DNA from 2 places in the Microbispora sp. GKU 823 genome. Region 1 is predicted to be linked to the other one. Evidence: riboswitches for the same ligand, from Rfam matches in the RefSeq annotation. Region 1 holds a riboswitch; the other holds the start of a gene.
What was found. Region 1 has a riboswitch for cobalamin ahead of B1L11_RS41100 (ribonucleoside-diphosphate reductase subunit alpha). Riboswitches for the same ligand answer to the same signal wherever they lie in the genome.

Region 1 (7,005 bases):
AGGTCAGGGAGTGCTGGCAGGGCCCGCTCGCCGCCCAAGGGCGCCGGCTGACGGTCAGCGTGCCGGACGACCTGCCCCCCGTCGCCGCCTCCGCCGCGGCGTGCGGCAGATCCTGCGCGTGCTGCTCGACAACGCCTTGGTCCACGGTGAGGGCGAGGTCACCGTCGAGGCGGCGGACCTCGCCGACGGCGTCGCGATCGAGGTGGCCGACCGCGGACCGGGAGTCCCGGAGGATATGGACGTGTTCGCCCGGCGCGCGGCCGACGGGCACGGCATCGGCCTCGCGCTGGCCCGCTCGCTGGCCGAGGCCGAGGCGGGCCGCCTGGTCCTGCGCAGGACCGTTCCGCCGGTCTTCAGCCTTCTGCTGTCTCCGGCAGCTCGTAGCGATAGCCCCGTCCCCGTACCGTAGCGATCCGCTGCGGATCCTCTCCGTGGTCGATGAGCTTGCGGCGGAGCGCGAACACGTGCACGTCGAGCGTCTTGGTCGGCCCGAACCAGTTGACGTCCCACACCTCGTCCATCAGCTCCTCGCGGGAGACGACCTCACCGGCGCGGGACGCCAGCGCCGTCAGCAGGTCGAACTCCTTGGGCCGCAGCGCCACCTCGTCGCCCGCGACGTACGCCCTGCGAGCCGGCAGGTCGAGGCTGAGCCGCCCCACCTTCAAGGTCCGATCGTCGTCCCGGGGCGCCGCCTGGCGACGCAGATGGGCACGTAGCCTGGCCAGCAGCTCGGTCAGCCGGAACGGCTTGGTCAGATAGTCGTCCGCCCCCGCGTCGAGCGCCACGACCACCTCGAACTCCTCGGTGCGCGCCGTCAGCACCACGATCACCGCCTGCGGCAGAACCGCCCGCATCCGGCGGCACACGGTGACGCCGTCATCGTCCGGCAGCCCCAGGTCCAGCAGCACCAGATCGGGCATGACCGCCCCGCCCAGATCGAGCGCCCTCGCCCCCGTGGCCGCGAGGTCGGTCCGGTAGCCCGCGACGGTCAGCGCCGACTCCAGCTCCGGCCCGATCACCGGATCGTCCTCCACCACAAGCACCCGCGCCATGCACTCAGCTCTCACCGTGCTGCCGACCGGTGGACTCAGGCGCCACGCTCATCGAACGTCACCGGCGCCGCCGGCCATGCACAGAAACGGCTGGTGGAGCTCCTGTCACGATGCGGAGTCGGCGGTGACTTCGAGACCGCGGGCTGCCACCACCTGAGCGCTGCCGTCGGCCAGGCGGTAGCACAGGCCCACAACGGCGGCCTCGCCCGCGCCGACCCGTTCGGCGAGCACCCGAGAGCGGTCCAACAGCAGGTCAACCGTGTGCCTCACGTGCTCAGCCAGGATCTCGTCGGCCTCCACGCGACCTGCGGCCCGCGCCGCGAGCACGCTGGGGGTCACTCGCTCGACGACGTCCCGGACGTACCCGGACGGCACCATCCCGTCCTCCAGTGCGGCGCACGCGGCGGCGACCGCGCCGCACGAGTCATGGCCGAGAACCACCACCAGCGGGCAGTCCAGCACGTCCACTCCGTACTCGATGCTGCCCAGCACCTCCGTACCCGTCACGTGGCCCGCGGTGCGCACCACGAACAGGTCGCCCAGGCCACGATCGAAGATGATCTCGGCGGCCAACCGGGAGTCGGAGCATCCGAACAGCACCGCGAACGGGCGCTGACCCGGTGCGATCTCGGCGCGGCGTGTCGCGTCCTGGTTCGGGTGCTCGGGGGCGCCGGCGACGAAGCGTCGGTTACCGGCGAGCAACAGCTCGAAGGCTTCCTTGGGAGTCGGAGACGTGATCTCGGCCATGACCGCAGCCTAAGCCACCCCCCGGCGCGGCCGTCGCGCTGCCCGGTCCTCGCACCGCCCGCTGCCTGTGGCGGCGTGGCCGCAGTGCCGGAACCCGGCTTCCACCGGCCCTGGTGCCGTAGAGCAGGTAACGATTCCAGCAAGGATCAAGGCGAAGACCGGTCTGCGCTCTCATTCGCGTGTGTTTCCGGGCAAGGTGAAACACGTTCCCGAAAGGAGCAGGGCCGTGATCCCGCCCGCATCCCCCGCTTTCGACATCCGCTCGCGCCATGACCGTGACTGGGTCATCCTCACGGTCACGGGTGACCTCGACCGCAGCACCGCGGAGCGGCTCAAGGCCGCCGTCAGGACGGTCTGGAAGGTCGAGCCCGCCGGACTCGTGCTCGACCTCGCCGCGGTGTCGTTTTGCGACTCGGCCGGTCTGTCCGCCCTTGTGTACGTCCTGAGGGGCTGTCAGGCGCTCGACATCGGCATCGCCCTCGCGGCCGTCGAGCCCCGTGTCGAGCGCATTCTGTCCCTCACGCGCCTGCTGTCGGCCTTCGACCGGTACCAGTCCGTGGAGGAGGCCCTTGATGCCGGCGGAGACGGTCAGTCGTCCGGGTCTCCTTGATCGGCACGACGGACGCAAGGAGCGCGAGCTTGTCGGCACTGTCGGTGCCGGGGTCCGGGTGGAGGACGACGAGCGTCTGGCCGGTCACGCCGCTGACGCCCAATCTCTCCCGGTTCAGCCAGAGGTCACCGACCTGGGGGTGGTCAATGTGCTTGGGTGTGCCTTCGCACGTGTTCACGTCGTGGCGCGCCCAGAGCCTGCTGAAGCGGGGGCTGGCGAGGGAGAGTTCGCCGACGAGTTCGATGAATCGGGGGTCGTCCGTGTCGGTGCCGACGGACTCGCGGAAGCCGGCGACCATGCCCTGCGCGGCGTCCTCCCAGTCCGGATAGAGGGCCTGCTCGGCGGGGTCGAGGAAAACGTCCCGCAGGCGGTTGCCCCCCGCCACGAGTCGCGGCGACAGAGCGGTCGCCAGCGCGTTGGCGGCGAGGACGTCGAAGTAGCGGCCCTCCACGTACGCGGGGAGCGGGAGCGTGACGACGAGTTTGGCGATGCCAGGAGGGACGGTCTCCTTCCGGGGCCGCCGTCGCCGCCGGGGTTTTCCCGCCCCGAGACGTAGCAGGTAGGCCGTCGCGTCGTCGTCGAGCAGCAGCACGCGGGCGAGGGACTCGAGGACCTGCGGGGAGGGGTTGCGATCGCGGCCCTGTTCCAGGCGCAGGTAGTAATCGGCGCTGATGCCGGCGAGCATCGCGACCTCCTCCCGGCGCAGGCCCGGCACGCGCCGTACGCCGACGGAGGGGATGCCGGCCTGTTCAGGAGTGACGAGCTCCCGGCGGGCGCGTACGTAATCGCCCAAAAGGTTGGATTCGTCGCTCATCTCCCCACTGTAATTCGCGCACTTTCGTGCGTGCCTGGTCCTGTCACCCCCAGGATCGCGAGGGCTCTGGCTCTGCCGGCGGGTGAGCGGAAACCTCGCTTCCGGGACGAACGCCGGCGAAATCCGCTGGTGGTCCCTTCCGCGAACAAGGAGCTACACCATGTCGACGTTTCTGCTCGTACACGGGGCCTGGCACAGCGGGCAGTGCTGGGAGCGGGTGGTCCCGTTGCTGGCATCGGCCGGGCATCGGGTGGTCGCGCCGTCGCTGACCGGCTTCGGCGACAAGGCGCATCTGCTCGGCCCCGAGATAGGGCTGGACACGCACGTCGACGACATCGTCAGGCTGATCACCGAGGAGGATCTCACCGACGTGATCCTGGTGGGCCACAGCTACGCCGGGCTGGTCATCTCGTCCGCCGCCAACCGGATCCCGGATCGGATCGCCCATCTGGTCTATCTCGACGCGATGGTCCCGGAGGACGGCGAGACCGCGCTCGATGTGCACCCCGTGACCCAGGCCCTCATCGACCGTGCCGCGGAGTCCGAGGTCGGCTGGCGGATCCCGCCGATGCCCGAGTTGCCGCCGCCCTTCGGCCTGTTCGGGGTCACCGACCCGGCCGACGCGGCCTGGCTGCGGACGATGTTGTCGGATCAGCCGGTGCTCTGCTTCCGGCAACCGGTCCGGCTGGACAACCCGGCCGTGCAGACCATTCCGCGGACGCACATCCACTGCGTCGCCGCCGTACCGGAGGGCATCGAGCGGCGGCCCGTCCCGGCGATACAGCCCAACGGCAGCCCGGCACAGGTGTGGGAACTGGAGACGGGCCACGACTGCATGATCACGATGCCGGCCGAGCTCTCCGAACTGCTGCTCAAGCTCGGCTGACCCGCCCACTCGAGCCGCGCGGGCCCTTGCCCGGACGCGCCACTGATCCTGGGCCTGTGGTCACTCACCATGCGCTTGACGTGCGGCCTGCTCGGTGACGCGCTCGATGGCCTGGACGGCGACATCGGGCTGGTCGACGTAGATGTAGTGGCCGCTGTTCTTGGCCGTGCTCAGCTTGCTGCCGCTGGACAGCGCGAGCCACTTGCGCTGACCCGCGGCCCACGCCTGCTCCAGGCGCGGCCCGTACTTGGGGACGGCCGCGAGGTACGGCTTGCCGTGCTGGATCACCTCCACCGGGATGTTCCCGGCGGAACGGACCTCGCCGTCGGTGATGACGAGCTTCTCCGGGTTCTCGCCCTTGAACATCGCGAGGTTCTGTGCGCGCAGCTCGGCGGCCGGGCCGGTGGCGGACTCGGGGATCGCCTTCGTGATGTCGTCCATCATGGTGGGCGGGGTGGCGTCCATGAGAACCAGCCCCTTGACCCTGTCCTGGTGGTCGGGGGCGTACCTGGCGGCGATCAGCCCGCCCAGCGAGTGCCCGGCGAGGACGACCGGGCTGTCACCGGCGACGCGGTCGAGCACCCCGGTCAGGATCTTCCCGGTGCTGGAGAAGCTCTGCGGGCCGTCCGGCTGGTCGCTCGCGCCCGCGCCGAGCCGCTCGTAGGAACAGACCCGGTTCTGCTTGCTCAGCGTCTTCTGGATGGCGGCCAGCTTGTCCAGCCCGTCGCCGGCCCCGTGCAGCAGGATGATGACCGGCTTGCCCTTCTCCGGGGTGCCCGAACAGGACACGTTCACCGACCGGCCCGCGACATCGATCTTCTCGGTCCCGGAGATCGGGGCGGCATCGGCCGTCCGCGTGGCGGGGGCGAGGGGGTCCCAGTTCTCCAGCGAGTCGCCGTCGCAGCCGGCGACCCCCGCGCCGAGCACGGTGCAGCACAGCGCGGCCACAACGGGTGTCTTGATCTTGCGGAGCATGAGGTCCTCCAGTGAGCGAGTCGACGCCGGGGTGATGCGCACGGCGGTGTGGCGGGGTAGCGAACGGTGCGCCGTGGCTGCGATGTAACGCTACGGATCGGGCGGTCCGTGATCGTCCCCGCACGGTGGACATTCGCCGGTAGCTCGTGCGGGGGACAACCGCGGTCCGCCGGGGAGGGCCGCGATCGCCCTTCGGGCCGGGCGCACACAGGGTGCGTTACTCCTGTGACGCGACATGTTGGGTGTGACTTTTCCTCGCCCCCTATATATGGTGGTGGCTGCAGCTGGTTCGTCCGTCCGTCCAGGGCGGCCGAGGCAAGAGGGAACCCGGTGGAAGTCCGGGACTGCCCCGCAGCGGTGAGTGGGAACGACCGTTGTCACACGCACTGGATCCGGCCTACCGGCGGATCTGGGAAGCGACAACCAGTAGGCAATGCGGCAACCTGGCCGCGCCGCCCACGAGTCCGAAGACCTGCCAGCGCGCCGCGCACCGCGTGAACGGGTGTGCGGCTGGTCGGAGGCCGCGCGGGACGGCCGATGGCTCTGGCGCGCCGCTTTCGCGTGCTCGCCGGCATGCCTCCTGCGCGCTGCCTCGGGCCTTGGGGACCGAGCGCGAGGAGAGAGCTGTGACGGTCACAGGGGTGTCACCGGACGGGGTGTCGTCGGTGGACGCCGAGCGGCAGGGGTCCATGCCGCGACGAGCGCAGATGCACGTACGCAAGCGCAACGGGGCGAGCGAGCCGGTCGACGTCAACAAGATCGTCCGAGCGGTGGAGCGCTGGGCGGACGATCTCACCGACGTCGATCCGCTCCGCGTGGCGACCAAGACGATCAGCGGCCTGTACGACGGGGCCACCACCGCCGAGCTGGATCGGCTGTCGATCCAGACCGCGGCGGAGATGATCGGCGAGGAGCCGCAGTACTCGCGGCTGGCCGCCAGGCTGCTGGCCGGGTACATCGACAAGGAGGTCCGCGGCCAGGGAGTGGCCTCCTTCAGCCAGGCGATCCGGCTGGGACACGCGCAGGGGCTGATCGGCGACGCCACGGCCGACTTCGTGGCCGCGAACGCCCGCAAGCTCGACGACGCGATCGACCCCAGGGGCGACCTCCGGTTCGAGTACTTCGGCCTGCGCACGGTGTACGACCGTTACCTGCTGCGCCATCCCTCCACCCGGCTGGTGCTGGAGACCCCGCAGTACTGGCTGCTGCGCGTGGCGTGCGGCCTCGCGACCACACCGGCCGAGGCGATCGGGTTCTACCGGCTGATGTCGTCGCTGGCCTACCTGCCCAGCTCGCCGACGCTGTTCAACTCCGGGACCCGGCACACCCAGATGTCCTCCTGCTACCTGGTCGACTCCCCCCGCGACGAACTGGGCTCGATCTACGAGCGGTACGCGCAGGTGGCGCACCTGTCGAAGTTCGCCGGAGGGATCGGTATCTCCTGGTCACGGGTGCGTTCGCGGGGTGCGCTCATCCGGGGCACCAACGGGCACTCCAACGGCATCGTGCCGTGGCTGCGCACCCTCGACGCGTCGGTGGCCGCCGTCAACCAGGGCGGCCGCCGCAAGGGCGCGGCCTGCGTCTACCTGGAGACCTGGCACCCCGACATCGAGGAGTTCCTCGAACTGCGCGACAACACCGGTGAGGACGCCCGCCGCACCCACAACCTCAACCTCGCCAACTGGATCCCGGACGAGTTCATGCGCCGGGTCGAAGCCGACGCGATGTGGTCGCTGTTCGACCCGGACGAGGTCCCGGAGCTGCCAGACCTGTGGGGAGAGGACTTCGACGCCGCCTACCGCGCGGCCGAGGCCGCCGGCCGGTACGTCCGTCAGGTCAAGGCCAGGGACCTGTACGGCAAGATGATGCGCACGCTGGCCCAGACCGGCAACGGCTGGATGGCCTTCAAAGACGCGTCCAA
Region 2 (7,005 bases), on a different contig from region 1:
GCCGCTCGCCTCCGGACAGGTGCCCGAGCGGCCGGGACGCGAAGCCGTCCAGGTCGAGCCGTTCCAGCACCGACCGCGTCACCTCGCGGTCCCGCGCGCTCTCGCTGCCGAGATAGGGGATGTACGGCGTGCGGCCCAGCAGCGCGTAGTCGTAGACCGTCATGTCGGGCGGCAGCGCCGGGCTCTGCGGGGCGTACGCGATCAGCCGGGCCCTTCGGCGCGGCCGCAGGTCGTCCACGGCCGTCCCCTCGACGAGCACCTCGCCCTCTCTCGGGATCAGCCCGGCGACGGCCCGCAGGAGCGTGGACTTGCCCGCGCCGTTCGGCCCGATGACCGCGAGCCACTGGCCGGGCGCGGCCGACAGCGTGACGTCCGTGAGCACCCGCCGCCCGCCGAGCGTGACGCCCACGCCGCGCGCCTCGACGGCCGGTACGGCGTGCCCGCTCACGTCTCCACCCGCCGGGTCACGCGCAGGACGGTGACGAAGAACGGCGCCCCGACGAACGCGGTGACCACCCCGATCGGCAGTTCGGCCGGGGCGAGCACCGTACGCGCGATCGTGTCGGCCAGCACGAGGAACGCCGCGCCGCCGAGGAACGACAGCGGCAGCACGATCCGGTAGGACCAGCCGGCGAGCCGCCGGACCACGTGCGGCACCACGATCCCGACGAACGCGATCAGTCCGCTGACCGCGACCGCCGACGCGGTGGCGAGCGAGGCGGCCAGCAGCACGACGAAGCGCACACGCGCCGCGCGTAGGCCGAGGCTGACCGCCTCCTCGTCGCCCACCGACAGCACGTCGAGCAGCCGCCCGTGCAGCAGCATGACGACGGTCGACACCACGGCGTACGGCGCGATCATGCGGAGCTGGTCCCAGCCGCCGCCGACGTCGCCGAGGATCCAGGAGTAGATCCGCTGCAGTTCCTCCACCTTGAGCTGCTGCACGAAGGTCTGGATGGCGGTGAGGAACGAGGTGACCGCGACCCCGGCGAGCACGAGCGTCGCGGTGCCGCCGCCCCGGCCCGCGGTGTGGCCCAGCGCGTACGCGAGGAACACCCCGCCGACGGCCCCGGCGAAGGCGGCGACCGGCACCCCGGCCACCCCGGCGTCGCCGCCCAGGAAGACCACGACGAGCGTCACGGTGAGACCGGCCCCGGCCGCCGCTCCGAGCAGGTAAGGATCGGCCAGCGGGTTGCGGAACACGCCCTGGTAGCCGGCCCCGGCCGTGGCGAGCAGCCCGCCCACGACGGCGGCGAGCAGCACCCGCGGCACCCGGAGCTGGAACAGCAGCCCCTCCTCGACCTGCGAGAGGCCCGAGTGCACGGACACCAGCGGCAGCCGGTCGAGCAGCGCCAGCGCGATGGCGCGGGGAGAGATGCCCGCCGCGCCCGCCATCAGGCCGAGGGCGAGACTGGCCACCAGCACGACGGACGCGACGAGCAGCGCCCGGCCGCGTGGCCGGGACTGCGTCGTCATCACGCCACCACCGGTCTCACCGCGTCACCGCTCACCGCGCCACCAGGGGCGTCCGTGTCGTCACCGGCTCAGCTCGCCGCCTTCTGCACGGCGTCGCTGACGGCCTGGGCGAGGTCGGCGACCCGGGGCCCCCAGCGGGAGGCGACGTCGTCGTCCAGCTCCACCACGCGGTCCTTCTTGACGGCGGACAGGCCGGACCAGCCCGGCCGCTTGGCCAGCGCGGCGGCGTTCTGGCCGCAGCACTTGGTGTCGCCGAGGAAGATCAGGTCGGGGTCGGCCTTGGCGACGAACTCCGCCGACAGCTTGGGATAGCCGCCCGCCGCATCGGGCGCCTCGTCGGCGATGTTCTTCAGCCCGAACAGGCTGTAGACCTGCCCGATGAACGTGCTCGACGTCGCCGCGTAAGGCGTGGTGTCCAGCTCGTGGTAGTACGTCAGGCCCTTGTCCTTCGGCGCCGCCGCCGCGAGAGCGTCGATCTTCTGCTTGACGCCGCTCGCCACCTCGTCGGCCTTGGCCGCGTTGCCGGTGGCCGCGCCGAGGTCCCTGATCTGGTCGTAGGTGTCGTCCAGCTTGGTGGCGGCGGGTTCGAGCAGCACCGGCACGCCGACCTTGCCGAGCCCGGCGACCACGCCCTCCAGGTCGTTGGCGAGCACGACGAGGTCGGGCTTGGCGGCGACGATCGCCTCGACGTTGGGCTTGAAGCCCGACAGCGACGTCTTGGGCGCCTCCGGCGGGTAGTTCGACTGGTCGTCCACCGCCGCCACCTGGCCGCCCGCGCCGATCGCGAACAGGATCTCGGTGGCCGTCGGGGACAGCGACACGATGTGCTCGGGCCTCTTGGCGATCGTCACCGCGCCGTTGCCCGCCTGGACCGTGACGGGGAAGGCGCCCTGTCCGGTGCCGTCCGAGGCGGCGGGGGTGGGGGTCGCGGACGTGGCGGCGCCGTCGGTCTGGCCGCAGCCGGCCAGAGCGAGCACGCCCAGCACCACACCCGCGACGGCCGTGCGTACGGGCCTCACGAGGTCCTCCATCAGGGGGAATGCCGGGAATCGAGGGACCCGCTGGAAGCGACGGATCACCCTTTTCCACGAGGGTCGATGGCGTCGGCGCACAGCGCAGGCGACCTGGCTCGTCCCCGGGGGCGGGGAACCACAGTTGCGGGACAGCGCCGGATTCTCACCGGACTTCGCTACGCGGCGCGCGTCGGACGCAACGGTACCAATCCCTCACCCGGCGTCCACCCCCGCCCCGGCCCGTCCGCACCGGCCCGTCCGCACCGGCCCGTCCGCACCGGGAGGATCAACGCGGCGCCCCACCCGACCGTTCGAGGTCGAGCGCGACCGCGCGGACCGCGTCCACGATGGGCAGCAGCCCCAGCAACTGATCATGCCGCCCGCCTGGGCGTACGCGGGGATGGTAGGGCAGGCCCTACCCCGGCGGTAGGGGGTCGCCCATGATCGGAAGTAGGGACCGCGTCGCTGCGCCGGGCAGGGCCGCGGCGAGACGCTTGACGTGCTCGACGGGGCCATGACTCCGAGACCCCGCGCACCCCGGAGCCTCCGAGCCCGGAGTGCCGAAGCCCCCGACCCCCGCCCGCGGGTTGACCACCCCGGCGGCCGACACAGCGAAGGCGGCCCCCGTGTCCCTGACCATGCTTCCTCCGGCTCCACAGCGGGCCCCGGCCGCGCCCGCGCCACGGGACCGCTTCATCGACGTCCTGCGCGTCTTCGGGATGGTCCTCGTGGTCGTCCAGCACTGGACGATGCCGGTCCTGTCGTACGCCCAGGGACGCCTCACCACGGGCAACGCCCTCGCCGCGATTCCGTACGTCACCTGGATCTCGCAGGTCATGCCGCTGGTCTTCTTCGCCGGGGGTGCGGCCAACGCGATCAGCTTCAGGTCCGCCGTCCGCCGGGGCGGCACCGCCCGTGAATGGACGGCGCGCCGGGTACGCCGCCTGGCCTGGCCGGTGGTGCCGCTGGCGGTCGTGTGGCTGCCGCTCCCCCACCTCCTGGCGGCCCTCGGCGTGCCCGCGCAGCCGGTGGAGGTGGCCGCGCGCACGGTCGGCCAGTTGCTCTGGTTCCTGGCGGTCTACCTGCTGGCCGTGGTGGCCACGCCGCACCTGCTGCGGATGCGGACCGGGGTGGTCCTGCCGGTGCTCGCGGGCGGCGCGGTGCTGATGGACGTGGTCCGGTTCTCCGGCCTGGAGGCCGCAGGCTACCTCAACGTCGCGTTCGTCTGGCTGGCGGTGCACCAGGTCGGGTTCCGGTACGCCGAGGGCGGCCTGGAGTGGCTGACCGGACGGCGGGCGGCCGGGCTCGCGGTGGCCGGGTTCGCGATGGTGGCGGGCCTGGTGGCGGCCGGACCGTACCCCGCCAGCATGATCGGGATGCCCGGGATGATCTCGAACATGGCCCCGCCGAGCGCCTGCCTGCTCGCGCTGTTCGCCGGTCAGCTCGGCCTGGCGATGCTGCTGCGCCCCGCCGTGAACGCGCTGGCCGCCCGCCCTCGAGCCGAGGCGGTGCTCACCGCGCTCGCGCCGCGCATGATGACCGTCTACCTGTGGCACATGACCGCGCTCGTCACCGTCGCCGGTGTGGCGACCCTCGGGTTCGGGCTGGCGACCCCGCCGACCGGCTCGGCGGCGTGGTGGAGCGCCGTCCCGCTGTGGCTGGCCGCCCTGGCGCTGGTCCTGGTCGCGCTCACCGCGCTGCTCGGCCGCTTCGAGGAGCCCGTGGGCGCCGCCGCCCACCGGCACGTGCCGCCGCCGCCACGCTCGTCGGCGGCGCGCTGCTCACGCTCACGATCACGGGCTTCGCGCCCGGCCCGGCGCCGCTGGTCGCGTGCGCCGCCCTGGTCGCGGGCCTGGCCCTGGTCAGCCGGCCCGCAGCTGCCGCTCCACCTCGTCGATGATCTCCTGCAGGCGCAGGCCGTGGCGGGCGTCGAGCGGATGCCCGCGCCGTCGCGTACGGTGCCCGCGAACTGCCGGACCACCTCGGGGAAGACGTCGCCGAGTTCGGAGCCGAGCAGCGAGGCGCTGCCGAGCCGTCCGTACACGTCGATGCGGCTGGGCGGGGTGTCGCCCTCGACGGCCATGCTCAGCGACGCCTCGCTGACCGCGCCGCCCTCGTGCTCCAGCAGCAGGCCGACCCAGCCGAGCGGGTCGCCGTGGGCCTTGACCGCGACCACCCGGCCGAGCGCGGCGTCGAGCAGGTCGATCATGTGCGGGCCCACGTCGAGCACCGCACCGCGCTCAAGCCGCCAGGGGGTGGCGAAGGGGCCGCCGCGCAGGCTTCCGGAGATGTTGGCGGCGTGCCCTCCGAAGGGCTCGATCCGCCGGGCCCGGTCGAGGAAGCCGGCCGTCGCCGCCGAGTAGCGGAACGTGAAGAGCATCTGGGAGGCGACGCCCGCCTCCTCGATCGCCCCGGCCAGGCGCCGGGCGCCGTCGAGGTCGGCCGCGAGCGGCTTCTCCAGCAGCAGCGCCCTGCCCGCCCGGGCCGCGAGCACGCCCAGCTCGGCCTGTACGGCGGGCGGCACGCAGAAGGCGACCGCCTCCGACGCCGCGAACAGGTCCTCCAGCCGCTCGAAGGAGGGCGCGCCGTGGGCCTCCGCCAGCGCTCGCGCCGCGTCGGGCCTGCGCGCCCACACCCCGGACAGCGTCGTGTGCGGCCCTGCCGCGAGGGCGGGCGCGTGCACCATCTCCGCCCACGGTCCCGCACCGACGAGTCCCACCCGCACCGGCTCCATGACGCCCCCTTTCCGGCGGGACCCTACTGCAGGCCGCCGATGGACGGTCAAGGGGGCCGCCGCGCGTGAAATCGGCCGTACGGGCAAGATGGACCGTCTATGAACGTCATCCTGCTGAGGCACGGCGAGACCGAGTGGAGCAGGGCCGGGCGGCACACGGGCCGCACCGACCTGCCGCTGACACCGCACGGCGAGGAGGAGGCGCGCGCCCTGTCCCGCCTGGTGGCGGGCCGGTCGTTCGCACTGGTCCTCGTCAGTCCCGCGCAGCGGGCCCGCCGTACGGCCGAGCTCGCCGGCGCGGGGCCGTACGAGGTGGACCCGAACCTGTGGGAGTGGGACTACGGCGGCTACGAGGGGATTTCCACCGCCGACATCCGCAGGTCACGCCCCGGCTGGTACGTCTGGCGCGACGGCGTCGTCCCGGGAGACGAGGCGCACCCGGGTGAGACCGTCGAGCACGTCGGGGAGCGGGCGGACAAGGTCCTCGCCCGGATCCGCTCGGCGGACGGCGACGTCCTGGTCGTCGCGCACGCGCACATCCTGCGTGTGCTGGCGGCGCGCTGGCTGTCGCTGCCGGCCGACCACGGCAGACACCTGCGTCTCGACACCGGGACGTACTCGGTCCTCGGCTACGAGCACGACGACGAGCCCGTCCTGCTCCGCTGGAACGTGCCGACCTGAGACTTGCCGGTCCGGAAACGTGCCGGTCCGAATCGGACCGGTCCGATCACGCGTGCCTGTTCACGCCTGGGCGACCGGCTGGGGTTGCGGGCCTCGGCCGGTCAGCCATTCCAGGACCTTGCGGTGGCCGCGCCGGGCGTCCTCGAAGTGCCCCCACCGCCAGTACCTGGGCTGCTCCCGCACCCCGGTGACCCATGTCCGATACGCCACCGTCCTGGGCCGCCCGTCCGCCGGGTCGGCCGGCGCGGCGACGCCATAGGTGCGGATCACCACGCGGCCTCCGGGTGCGAACAGCACGTCGTCGGCCACCGGGTAGAGAGTCATCTGGTCCAGCACGGGGTCCCCCTTGTGAGCTTTCCTGGGACTCACTGTGCCGGATCCGTGTTACGCCTCCCGCGTCGCGCTGTTACGCCCGTGAGAAGCGGGTGAACACGGGGTTACACCAGAACAGGTCAGACCAGGAGGCCGTCGAACTCGCCGTCCTTGACCCCGAGCACCAGGGCCCGTATCTCATCTCGTGTGTAGATGAGCGCCGGTCCGTCGGGATAGCGGGAGTTCCGGACGGCCACGCCGCCGTCGGGAAGCTCGGCCAGCTCCACGCAGTTGCCGGTCGAGTTGCTGTGGGCGCTTTTCCGCCAGGTGACCCCGGCGATGTCGGTTGCGGGCATCCCGTTATATGTCTGCATTCATGTCTCTCTGAGAAGTTCGCCGAGGATCTCGGCAGTGCCGCCGGGCGTGGTGCTCTCCACGCACAGCTGCTCCATGGCCGTGAGGTAGGGATCGATGTCCTCACGTTTGTCCAGGTAGAGCGCACCCCAGAGCTGCTCGACGTAGACCACGTCCGAAAGGTCGGACTCCGGGAAGCGGAGGATGGTGAACGCGCCTCCCTCGGCCGCGTGCATCCCGTAGCGAAGGGGCATCACCTGAAGGGTGATGTTGGGCAGCGTGGACACCTCCAGCAGGTGCTGGAGCTGTTCCCGCATCGTCGCACTCCCTCCGATGGGCCGCCTGAGCGCGGCCTCGTCGATGACGGCCCACAACCGGGGGCCGTCCTTGTGCGTGAGCCTCTCCTGCCGCTGCATCCGCAGATGGACGCGCTGC

Region 2: it holds a riboswitch for cobalamin, as region 1 does, so the genes downstream of both, B1L11_RS10390 (ABC transporter substrate-binding protein) here and B1L11_RS41100 (ribonucleoside-diphosphate reductase subunit alpha) in region 1, are expected to answer to the same signal.

Annotation. Positions count from the first base shown of each region.
Region 1 is NZ_MWJN01000144.1:6,983-13,987, forward strand. It holds gene B1L11_RS53220 (sensor histidine kinase KdpD) at 101-409, shown strand; gene B1L11_RS41070 (response regulator transcription factor) at 354-1,052, opposite strand; gene B1L11_RS41075 (carbonic anhydrase) at 1,158-1,799, opposite strand; gene B1L11_RS41080 (STAS domain-containing protein) at 2,026-2,409, shown strand; gene B1L11_RS41085 (helix-turn-helix domain-containing protein) at 2,318-3,223, opposite strand; gene B1L11_RS41090 (alpha/beta fold hydrolase) at 3,384-4,109, shown strand; gene B1L11_RS41095 (alpha/beta fold hydrolase) at 4,170-5,084, opposite strand; cobalamin riboswitch at 5,353-5,579, shown strand; gene B1L11_RS41100 (ribonucleoside-diphosphate reductase subunit alpha) at 5,711-7,005, shown strand, end outside.
Region 2 is NZ_MWJN01000014.1:23,033-30,037, forward strand. It holds gene B1L11_RS10380 (ABC transporter ATP-binding protein) at 1-448, opposite strand, end outside; gene B1L11_RS10385 (iron ABC transporter permease) at 445-1,476, opposite strand; gene B1L11_RS10390 (ABC transporter substrate-binding protein) at 1,545-2,495, opposite strand; cobalamin riboswitch at 2,573-2,709, opposite strand; partial or broken gene B1L11_RS54675 (acyltransferase family protein) at 3,239-4,117, shown strand; gene B1L11_RS54680 (Gfo/Idh/MocA family protein) at 4,033-5,223, opposite strand; gene B1L11_RS10405 (histidine phosphatase family protein) at 5,323-5,904, shown strand; gene B1L11_RS10410 (hypothetical protein) at 5,965-6,240, opposite strand; gene B1L11_RS10415 (DUF397 domain-containing protein) at 6,357-6,590, opposite strand; gene B1L11_RS10420 (helix-turn-helix transcriptional regulator) at 6,591-7,005, opposite strand, start outside.